DNA from 3 places in the Streptomyces sp. NBC_00075 genome. Region 2 is predicted to be linked to each of the others. Evidence: riboswitches for the same ligand, from Rfam matches in the RefSeq annotation. Region 2 holds a riboswitch; each other region holds the start of a gene.
The links. Region 2 has a riboswitch for S-adenosylmethionine ahead of OG787_RS36810 (aminotransferase class V-fold PLP-dependent enzyme). Riboswitches for the same ligand answer to the same signal wherever they lie in the genome.

Region 1: linked by a shared signal. The riboswitch ahead of OG787_RS05070 (putative leader peptide) and the one ahead of OG787_RS36810 (aminotransferase class V-fold PLP-dependent enzyme) in region 2 are both predicted to bind S-adenosylmethionine.
Region 3: linked by a shared signal. The riboswitch ahead of thrC (threonine synthase) and the one ahead of OG787_RS36810 (aminotransferase class V-fold PLP-dependent enzyme) in region 2 are both predicted to bind S-adenosylmethionine.

What each region holds. Positions count from the first base shown of each region.
Region 1 covers NZ_CP108243.1:1,133,136-1,136,404, reverse strand. Annotated here, with positions in the region: gene OG787_RS05075 (ABC transporter substrate-binding protein) at 1-921, opposite strand, end outside; gene OG787_RS05070 (putative leader peptide) at 1,135-1,251, opposite strand; SAM riboswitch class IV at 1,287-1,400, opposite strand; gene OG787_RS05065 (AAA family ATPase) at 1,715-3,269, shown strand, end outside.
Region 2 covers NZ_CP108243.1:8,402,984-8,406,252, reverse strand. Annotated here, with positions in the region: gene OG787_RS36810 (aminotransferase class V-fold PLP-dependent enzyme) at 124-1,500, opposite strand; SAM riboswitch class IV at 1,541-1,658, opposite strand; gene trpD (anthranilate phosphoribosyltransferase) at 1,734-2,798, opposite strand; gene OG787_RS36800 (cytochrome bc complex cytochrome b subunit) at 2,941-3,269, opposite strand, start outside.
Region 3 covers NZ_CP108243.1:6,081,784-6,085,052, forward strand. Annotated here, with positions in the region: gene OG787_RS26515 (trehalose-6-phosphate synthase) at 1-463, opposite strand, end outside; gene OG787_RS26520 (glucosyl-3-phosphoglycerate synthase) at 565-1,509, opposite strand; SAM riboswitch class I at 1,670-1,816, shown strand; gene thrC (threonine synthase) at 1,835-3,133, shown strand; gene OG787_RS26530 (MoaD/ThiS family protein) at 3,230-3,269, shown strand, end outside.

The sequences.
Region 1 (3,269 bases), 7.3 Mb from region 2:
CACCGGCCGCGAGTTGTTGACCCCCAGGCCGAACACCACACCGGGGTTCGCCCGGCGCAGCAGCGTGACCTGACCGCCCCCGAGCGCCGCCTCGTTGGCCCTGCCGACGCTGCTGATCGCGTCCACCTGCCCGGACTGGAGACTGCCGGCCCGCACCCCCGCCTCGGGCACGACCTTGAACACCAGCTTGTCCAGATAGGCCTCGCCCTTCTTGGACCACAGCGCGGAGCCCCAGTCGTACCCGGTGCGCTTGACCAGGGTGATCGACTGGTTCTGCACATACTGCTTCAGCACGAACGGCCCGGACCCGATCGCGCCCTCGCTGCACTTCTGCTGCGGGGACCTCTTCACGCTCGCCGACGACTCGATGCCCAGCGAGTGGGTCGAAGTCGCTTGCAGGAACTGGGCGTTGGGCTCCTTGAAGGTGACCTTGACGGTGAGCGGGTCCACCACGGTGGTGCTCTCGACGCTGCTCAGATAACCCTGGGGGAGACTGCCCAGCGCGCCGAGCTTCGGCACCGCGTCGAAGTTGTCCTTGACGACCTGCGCGGTCAGCTTCGACCCGTCGCTGAAGGTGACGCCCGACCGCAGATGGAACGTGAACTGTGTCGCGTCGGCGTTGATGTCCCAGTTCTTGGCGAGCCACGGCACGATCTTGCCGGTCTCGGGGTCCTGGTCGGTGAGGGAGTCCACGGTCTGGCGTACCGAGTAGATGCTTTCGTTGCTGCCGGACTGCTGCGGGTCCACGCAGCCGGCGTCGGAACCCACCGCGAAGGTCAGGGTGCCCCCGGACTTCGGCCGGCCGCTTCCGCCGCTGGTGTCGTCACCGCCCGACCCGCAGGCGGTCAGCAGAACACTGGCGGTCAGCAGGGCGGCCAGGGGCGCCCGACGGGAGAGTCTGGAATCCGGGAGTGCTGTCACGGAGGGTTTCTCCTACTCGTATCACCAGGCACGGGGTGCCGTGCGAGGCACGGCCGTGCATGGGTGTGCGGCCCCGGCCGGCTCGACACCGGCCGCGGGGGAGCGCTGTACAGACATGTGGTCAGGGGGAGGCGACACCGGGAGCGGTGGCAGGGGGAAAGCGCGCAGAGGCGCCGGCCGGTGACGGACGTCAACCGGCGCGGGCCGGGCTCGTCAGGATCGACAGAGGCAGCTGGTGGAGCGCTTCAGATCGATGTGGCGTCGGCGCGAGAGCCGGGAGAAGGGCGTGGCGTCGGCGAAGGAGGCAGGCAGGTCACCGCTGTGCCGCATACCGGTCCTCCCTGATCTCCGGCCCCGGTCGAGGGGCCACGCGCTTGCGGGAATCGTCGGTGATCCCGCCGGGCTTTCACCTGGAGCACCCCACCGCGCGGGAGGGTTGCCGGTCAGCGAGCCAGGGCTTGACGCTGACACTCAATGCCGGACGCGATCGTACGGAGCGGTCTTGTCGTACGTCAATGCCGGAAAGGGGCATCCTGCGCGGGAAGGCGGTCCGTCTCACGTGCCGGGACAGCGCGGGGGACGAACCTCCTCCGTGCCCCGCGCGAGGCGGAACTCCAGGCGACCGAGCCGCTGTTGCCGACGGCACCGCCGCGGTGACCGCATTGACAAGCCGAATCCACCAGGGCTGTCATGAGCACATGATCCAGTGCCCCGCGCCCCGCCCCCGACGAGCCGACGGCCCCGCCCCCGGCTCCGGGGCCGGGCGTGGGCGACCGCCACGGGTGTACCGCCGGTGAGCGGTCGACGCGAGCTGCTCGACACCGCCCGGGCGGTTTTGACGGAGCGTCACGGAGTGCTCCTCCACGGCCCCGAGGGCATCGGCAGGTCCACGCTCGTGGCCGCCCTCATGACGTCCGCGCCGGGAACAGTGCTGTACTGCTCGCCCGCCCCGGAGGACGTCCGGCTCCCGTTCGGCGGTCTCGTCGACCTGTTCGCCCGGGTGCCGGAGGGCTGCCTGGAGGCACTGCCGTCCGAACCCCGGGCGGCACTGCGGGCGGCCCTGCTCCTCGGCCGCGAACCCACCGACGGCCGGAGCCTTCTCGCGGTGCGTGTCGCCGTCCTCGAAGTGCTGCGCGCCCTCGCCGCCGCAGGCCCTGTCCTGCTGGTCGTCGACGGTCTCCAGTGGCTCGACGAGCCGACCGCCGAGGTCCTCGCCTTCGCCGTACGCCGGGTCGAGGGCCTCGGCATCCGGATGGTGGCCACCGAGCGGGTGGCCGAGGGCGAGCAGCCCGAACGGCTGCGCTGCTGCCCGCCGGACACCGTCGAACTCCCCGTGCCACCGCTCGGCGACGACGAGGTGGCCCACCTCGTGCGCACCACCGTCGGCGCCGAACCACCGCCGGGCGTCCTGCGGGCGATCCAGGACACCGCCGCCGGAAACCCGTCGTACGCACAGGAGTTGGCGCGAGCCGCCCCGCGCGACCCGGTGCCCTTCGGCCGGCCACTGCCCGTACCCCGAAGACTCCGCGACCGACTCCTCGACCGGACACGCTCGTTGCCGCAGCCGGCTCAGCACACCCTCCTCGTCACGAGCGCCGCCGCCCATGCCACCCTCACCCTCCTGCGCGCCGCCGGACTCCCCGACCCCGCCGCCGATCTCGCGGCGGCCGAACGCATCGGCGTCGCGGAGGCCGACGCCCACGGCACCGTACGGTTCCGGCATCCGCTGCTCCGGGCCGCCGTCTACGCCGACGCACCGGAACACGGGCGCCGCGAGGCGCACGCCCTCCTGGCCCGCGCCGCCACCGAGCCCGTGGAACAGGCCCGCCATCTTGCCCTCGCCCACCCGTACGAGGACGAGACCACCGCCCGCACACTGATGTCGGCGGCCGAGGCCGTACGCCGCGACGGCACCCCCGACGCCGCCTTCGAACTCGCCGGGCTCGCCGCCCTGCGTACTCCCGCCGACCGCCCCGAGGAGCGCGCCGACCGGCTGCTCGCCGCCGCCGAATACGCCTGCGACGGCGGGCTGTCGGAGGAGGCCGCCCGGGCGGCCCGAACCGTCCTCGCCGGGTCGGGCTCCGCGCGGCGGCGGGCCCGGGCCCGGGTGATCCTGCTGCGCAATGCCGGGCAGGCGCTGGAGGGCACCCGTGACCTGATCGAGGAGGGCCTGCGGGACGCGGCCGGCGACCCGGAGGCGGAGGCCTGGCTGCACTACTGGGCGGCCGTACGGGGGCTGCTGTGCGGGGAGTTGGCGGACGCGGCCCGGCATGCCCGGCGCGCCGCCCGGCAGGGGCGGTCGGTCGGTGACACGGACACCAGGATCGGGGCCCTCGCCACCCTCGCCC
Region 2 (3,269 bases):
CACTCTCAGCCCGTCCGGCGTTTGAGGACGAGCGCGTTCAGCGCGACAAGGGGGGTCTGGGGGCGCAGCCCCCAGTGGGGGTCCCCCCTCTGGGGGAGGGACGGGTAGGGGCGACGGGGGCGATCAAACCGCCGGAACGCACCGCCCGTCCTCAGTCCGGTACTGCCACCGAGCCCCGTCCCGCACAAGCTCCTTCACCGCACCCACGAACCGCTCGACATGCTCGTCCGGCGTACCGGCCCCGAAGCTGACCCGGATCGCGTTCAGCGACTTCTCGCCGGGCGCCGCCTCAGGCGCCCCGCACTCCCCCTGCGTCTGCGGGTCACTCCCCAGCAGCGTCCGCACCAGCGGATGCGCACAGAACAACCCGTCCCGCACCCCGATCCCGTACTCCGCCGACAGCGCCGCCGCGAAGTGCGAACTGTTCCACCCCTCGACGACGAACGAGATGACCCCGACACGCGGAGCATCGTCGCCGAACAGCGAGAGCACCCTGACCTCGGGCACCTCCGCCAGCCCCGCCCGCACGGTGTCGATCAGGTACTGCTCCCGGGCCACCAGCGAATCGAAGCCGGCCTCGGTGAGGGCCTTGCAGGCGGCGGCGATCGAGTAGGCGCCGATCACGTTCGGCGACCCCGCCTCGTGCCGCGCGGCGCTGTCGTGCCACTCCACGTCCACTCCCCCGTCCGCACGCCGCGTGACCTTACGGCTGGCGCCACCCCCGGCGAGGTACGGGTCGGCCGCGCGCAGCCAGTCGGCACGTCCGGCAAGGACACCCGAGCCGAAGGGCGCGTACAGCTTGTGCCCGGAGAAGGCGACCCAGTCGACGTCCAGGTCCTGAACGGAAACGGGGTGGTGCGGGGCGAGCTGGGCGGCGTCCAGGACGATCCGGGCGCCGTGCGCGTGGGCGACGGCGGCCAGCTCCCGTACGGGCCACAGCTCACCGGTGACGTTCGAGGCGCCGGTGACGCAGACGAGCGCCGGGCCCTGACCCTCTTCAATGGACGCAGTGCGGGCGGCGAGGGCCTCCTCCAGCGTGGCCACGGCCTGCTGCGGGGTGCGCGGGGCGTTGAGGTAGGTGACCTGGGCGTCCTTCCAGGGCAGCAGCGAGGCGTGGTGCTCGGTCTCGAAGACGAAGACCTGGCAGCCGTCGGGGAGGGCGGCGGCGAGCAGGTTGAGGGAGTCGGTGGTGGACCGGGTGAAGATCAGCTGGTCGTCGGCCCGGCAGTCCAGGAACTCCGTGACCGTCCGGCGGGCGTTCTCGAAGAGGTCCGTCGACAGCTGGGAGAGATAGCCGGCCCCCCGGTGCACGCTGCCGTAGTAGGGCGCGTACGCCGCCACGTCGTCCCAGACCCGCTGGAGCGCGGGCGCGCTGGCCGCGTAGTCGAGCGCCGCGTAGGTGACCTCGCCGCCGGTGACGAGCGGGACGGTGACATCACGGCCGAGAACGGGCAGCGGTGCACAAGTGGTCTGGGCGATGGCAACGGTGGAGACAGACACGACGAACTCCTCGACGACCAGGACCCCTGGTTTCGTGAGGGATCCGCGCTTGCCGTGAGCCTTGCTGCTCACGGCCTGGTCTTCATCCCGGGGCACCCCGCCACGGACGGAGGGTTGCCGGACAGTCGGCCGGGGCCTCATGACTGTCACTCATGACCTGGTGCAGAAAATACGTGAAGTGATCGACGCCCCGCAACCCGTGTCCGGATCGCGGGACGCCCATCGGCACGGAACTACTTGTTGCTGGCCGCCACCCAGCGCTCCAGCGTCCGCTTGGCCGCACCCGAGTCGATCGACTCGGCGGCCTTCTCCATACCGGCCCGGAGCTGCTCGGCGAGCGGTCCCCCCGTCGGGTCCAAGGCCACGAGCGCCGCCGCCGAGTTCAGCAGTACGGCATCACGTACAGGCCCGGTCTCACCGTCCAGCAGGCGCAGCGCGACCTCCGCGTTGTGCCCGGGGTCGCCGCCGCGCAGCGCCTCCACCGGCACCAGTTCGAGTCCGGCGTCGCGCGGGTCGAAGGTCTCCTCGGTGACCTTGCCGTCCCGGACGATCCAGACATGGGAGGTGGCCGTGGTCGTCAGCTCGTCGAGGCCGTCGTCACCGCGGAAGACGAGGGAGGAGTTGCCTCTCTCGGCGAAGACACCGGCGACGATCGGCGCCATCAGCGGGTCGGCGACACCCACCGCCTGGGCCTTGACCTTCGCCGGGTTGGTCAGCGGACCGAGGGCGTTGAACACCGTACGGATGCCCAACTGGCCGCGGGCGGCGCCCGCGTGACGCAGCGCCGGGTGGAACTTGATGGCGAAGCAGAAGGTGATGCCGGCCTCCTCGGCCACCTCGGCGACCCGCTGCGGGGTCAGGTCGAGGTTGACGCCGAGCTTGCCCAGGACGTCCGAGGAGCCCGACGCCGACGAGGCCGCCCGGTTGCCGTGCTTGACGACCTTGGCGCCGGTGCCGGCCACGACGAGCGAGGACATCGTGGAGATGTTCACCGTCTTCGCGCCGTCGCCGCCCGTGCCGACGATGTCGACGGTCCGCCCGGACACCTCGATGACGTTCGCGTGCTCGTACATCGCCCGGACCAGGCCGGTGATCTCCTCCACCGTCTCGCCCTTGGCCCGCAGCGCCACCACGAACCCGGCGATCTGCGCGTCGGTCGCCTCGCCCCGCATGATCTGGTCCATCGCCCAGGCCGTGGCGTCGGCGCTCTGGTCCCGGCCGTACAGCAGGGCGTTCAGCACCTCGGGCCAGGAACGGCCCGCCGCGGTGTCGCCTCCTGCGGGGGTCACAGCGCTCATAAGGCCGCTCCAGGGTGTCGTACGAGAGGAGAACTCTCGACAGTCAGAAAGTGTGCTCCCACCCTATCCAGCCAGGAGCACGGCGAAGGGCCCCGTCCGGTGATCGGACGGGGCCCTTCGACTGTGTGGCGAAGCGAGGGGATCAGTGGTGGCCGTGGCCGCTCGTGATCTCCTTGTACTCCTCGGCGGTCGGCTTGGCGATCTGGCCGTCCTCGCCGTAGTACGACTTGCTGAGCTTGGCCCGCAGCTTCTCCGGGCCCTTCACCTTGCGCTCGACACCGTTCTCGTCGACCGTCGCGCCGATCGCGGCCGGCTCGTACTGCTCGTGAGCCGTGAGCGTGTGCAGGGCCTCCTGGCTGAGCGGCTCGTGCACCTCGATGAACTCACCGTGCGGCAGGCGCTTGATGATGCCCGACTCGCGGCCGTGCAGCACCTTGTCCTTGTCGCGGCGCTGGAGGCCGAGGCAGATCC
Region 3 (3,269 bases), 2.3 Mb from region 2:
CCTGGACCACCACCGACGCGCCCTCGGCCGCCTCCTTCGCCAGTGCCTCCGCGAACGCGCGGTTGTAGGCCTCGTACGACGCCCACTGGCGCCGGAACTCCGCGTCGAAGACCGGCTCCAGCGGGGTCTGGTACAGCATGTGGTTCACGAACCAGAGCACCGAGTTGGCGATGCCGTTGTACGCGTCCGCGTGGACGTCGGCCGGGATCGCGAGCATGCGCACGCCCGGCTCGCCCTCGCCGCGCCGTACCGCCTCGCGGTCGCCGTCGCCGAGGGCCGAGCAGACCCACAGGGCATCCGCGTCCGGGCCGATCGCCGACAGGCCGGAGACCAGCCCGCCACCGCCGCGCCGGGCGTGCAGCGAGCCGTCCTCGCGGACCTCGTACGTGACCGGGCCGCGGTTGGACGCGACCAGTACCCGGTAGTCGCCCGGACTGTCCTGTGCACCCTGCGTTGAAGCCATACGCCTCAACCTAGCCCGGCCCGGAAACAATCAAACGTACACACGTACGCCTCAGCCGTATACAAGCCCGCCGCGAGCCTTCCGGTGGCCCTGCACCGGCCTTACGCGACCTTCCTCCGCGCGTACTCCGCGATGTCCGCCATCGGCGGGCGTTCCTCCGTGTCCACCGAGTACGTACGTGGCTCGAAACCGTCCTCCCCGCGTTCGAACTGGGTGATCGCGGGACGGATGAGGTGGCCTCGGGCCAGGCGGAGCTGGGCGGTGCGGTAGATCGCGGCGGACATCCGGCCCAGGGCCTGACCGTCCTGGTGGCGGTGCTTGCGCACGCCCACGTCGACCTGGGCCAGCGCGTCGAGGCCGACCAGGTGGAGGGCGTCGATCAGCATGCCCAGCTCCACGCCGTACCCGACGGGGAACGGGAGCTGTTCGAGGAGCGAGCGGCGGGCCGCGTACTCACCGCCGAGCGGCTGGACGAAACCGGCCAGCTGCGGCCAGTGCATGTTCAGGAGGGGGCGGGCCATCAGTTCGGTGACGCGTCCGCCCTGGCCTGCTGCCTGGCCCAGCGGGCGGTCGTACATCGCCTTGACGAGGTCGACGCCGGGGTCGGTGAGCAGCGGGCCCACGATCCCGGAGACGAAGTCCGACGAGAACTCCTTCAGGTCGGCGTCGATGAAGCAGACGATGTCCCCGCTGGTGACCAGGAGCGAGCGCCACAGCACCTCGCCCTTGCCCGGTACCGCCGGGATGCGCGGCAGGATGTCGTCGCGGTGGACGACCCGGGCGCCCGCGGCGGCGGCCACCTCGGAGGTGCGGTCGGTCGAGCCCGAGTCGATGACGACGATCTCGTCGACGAGGGGGACCTTCAGCATCAGGTCGCGGCGGATGACGGCGACGATCTCACCGACCGTCGCCTCTTCGTTGAGCGCGGGCAGGACGACACTCACCGTGGCGTTCGAGGAACGCTTCGCGGCGATCAGCTTCTTGAGCGGGCGGTCACCAACGGACCAGGAGCGCGTGCTCAGCCAGCGCTCGACGTTCTCCAGCACGTGCGGCTCTCCCTTGCGTTCTCATGGGAAGCGCGTGATTCGCATCTCGCGGTTCGGACGGCTCCCACCACCATCCAAGCCTTCGGTTACAGTCTTGAACAACGCGGATGACCATCGCATGTCCGAGGTCGTCGGTGTTCACAACCTCACAACTTCATACCGCTCATCCAGAGGGGCAGAGGGATACGGCCCGATGAAGCCCCGGCAACCCTCCAGCCGGTCTTGTCGCATGTCATGCGCGAGGCTGCCGGCTCGGGAAGGTGCCAAATCCGTCTCATGGCGAGATGCGCCATGAGGAAGATGAGGAGAAAGGGCCTCCGCCTCCATGGCTGCGCAAACTGTCGAGAGCACCACGACGACCAGCAACGACTCCGTAGACCTCGGTCCCGCCACCGCGCTTTCCTGCCGTGAGTGCGGTCACCGCGTCCCGCTCGGCCCGGTCTTCGCCTGCGAGGAGTGTTTCGGCCCGCTGGAGATCGCCTACGACTTCTCCTCGTACGACACCGAGGAACTCCGCAAGCGTATCGAAGCGGGACCCGCGAACATCTGGCGCTACGCGCCGCTGCTGCCCGTCCCCGCGGACGTGGCGACCAAGCCCAACATCAACCCCGGCTGGACCAAGCTCGTCCAGGCCGACAACCTGGCCCGCGAGCTGGGCGTCGACGCCGGCAAGCTGTTCGTGAAGGACGACTCCGGCAACCCGACGCACTCCTTCAAGGACCGGGTCGTCGCCCAGGCCATCGAGGCCGCCCGGGTCTTCGGCTTCACCACCCTCTCCTGCTCCTCCACGGGCAACCTGGCCGGTGCCGTCGGCGCCGCCGCCGCCCGCGCCGGCTTCCGCTCCTGCGTGTTCATCCCGCACGACCTGGAGCAGGGCAAGGTCGTCATGGCCGCGGTGTACGGCGGTGAGCTGGTCGGCATCGAGGGCAACTACGACGACGTGAACCGCTTCTGCTCCGAGCTGATCGGGGACCCGGCCGGCGAGGGCTGGGGCTTCGTCAACGTCAACCTGCGCCCGTACTACGCGGAGGGCAGCAAGACCCTGGCGTACGAGATCTGCGAGCAGCTCGGCTGGCGGCTGCCCGACCAGCTGGTGATCCCGATCGCCTCCGGGTCGCAGCTCACGAAGATCGACAAGGGGCTCCAGGAGCTGATCAAGCTCGGGCTCGTCGAGGACAGGCCGTACAAGATCTTCGGTGCGCAGGCGGAGGGGTGCTCGCCGGTGTCCGTGGCGTACAAGGCCGGGCACGACGTCGTACTGCCGCAGAAGCCGAACACGATCGCGAAGTCGCTGGCGATCGGGAATCCCGCGGACGGGCCGTACGTGCTGGATATCGCGCGGCGGACGGGTGGGGCTGTCGAGGACGTCAACGACGAGCAGGTCGTCGACGCGATTCGGCTGCTTGCGCGGACCGAGGGGATCTTTGCGGAGACCGCCGGTGGGGTGACTGTGGGTGTGGCGAAGAAGCTGATCGAGAATGGGTTGCTGGACCCGACCCTCACGACCGTCGTGCTCAACACCGGTGACGGGCTCAAGACGTTGGACGCTGTGGCCGACACCGGGCTCACTGCGACGATTCGGCCCAGTCTTGAGTCGTTCCGGGAAGCTGGGCTTGCTTCCTAAGAGGTAGAGGTCGTTGTTCGTCTGCGGGCCTGTGGGGGCTGGTCGCGCAGTTCCCCGCGCCCCTTCGGGGCGCTCCACCTGACCGGAGGTTCCATCGTGAGCGTCAAAGTCCGCATCCCCACCATCCTGCGTACCT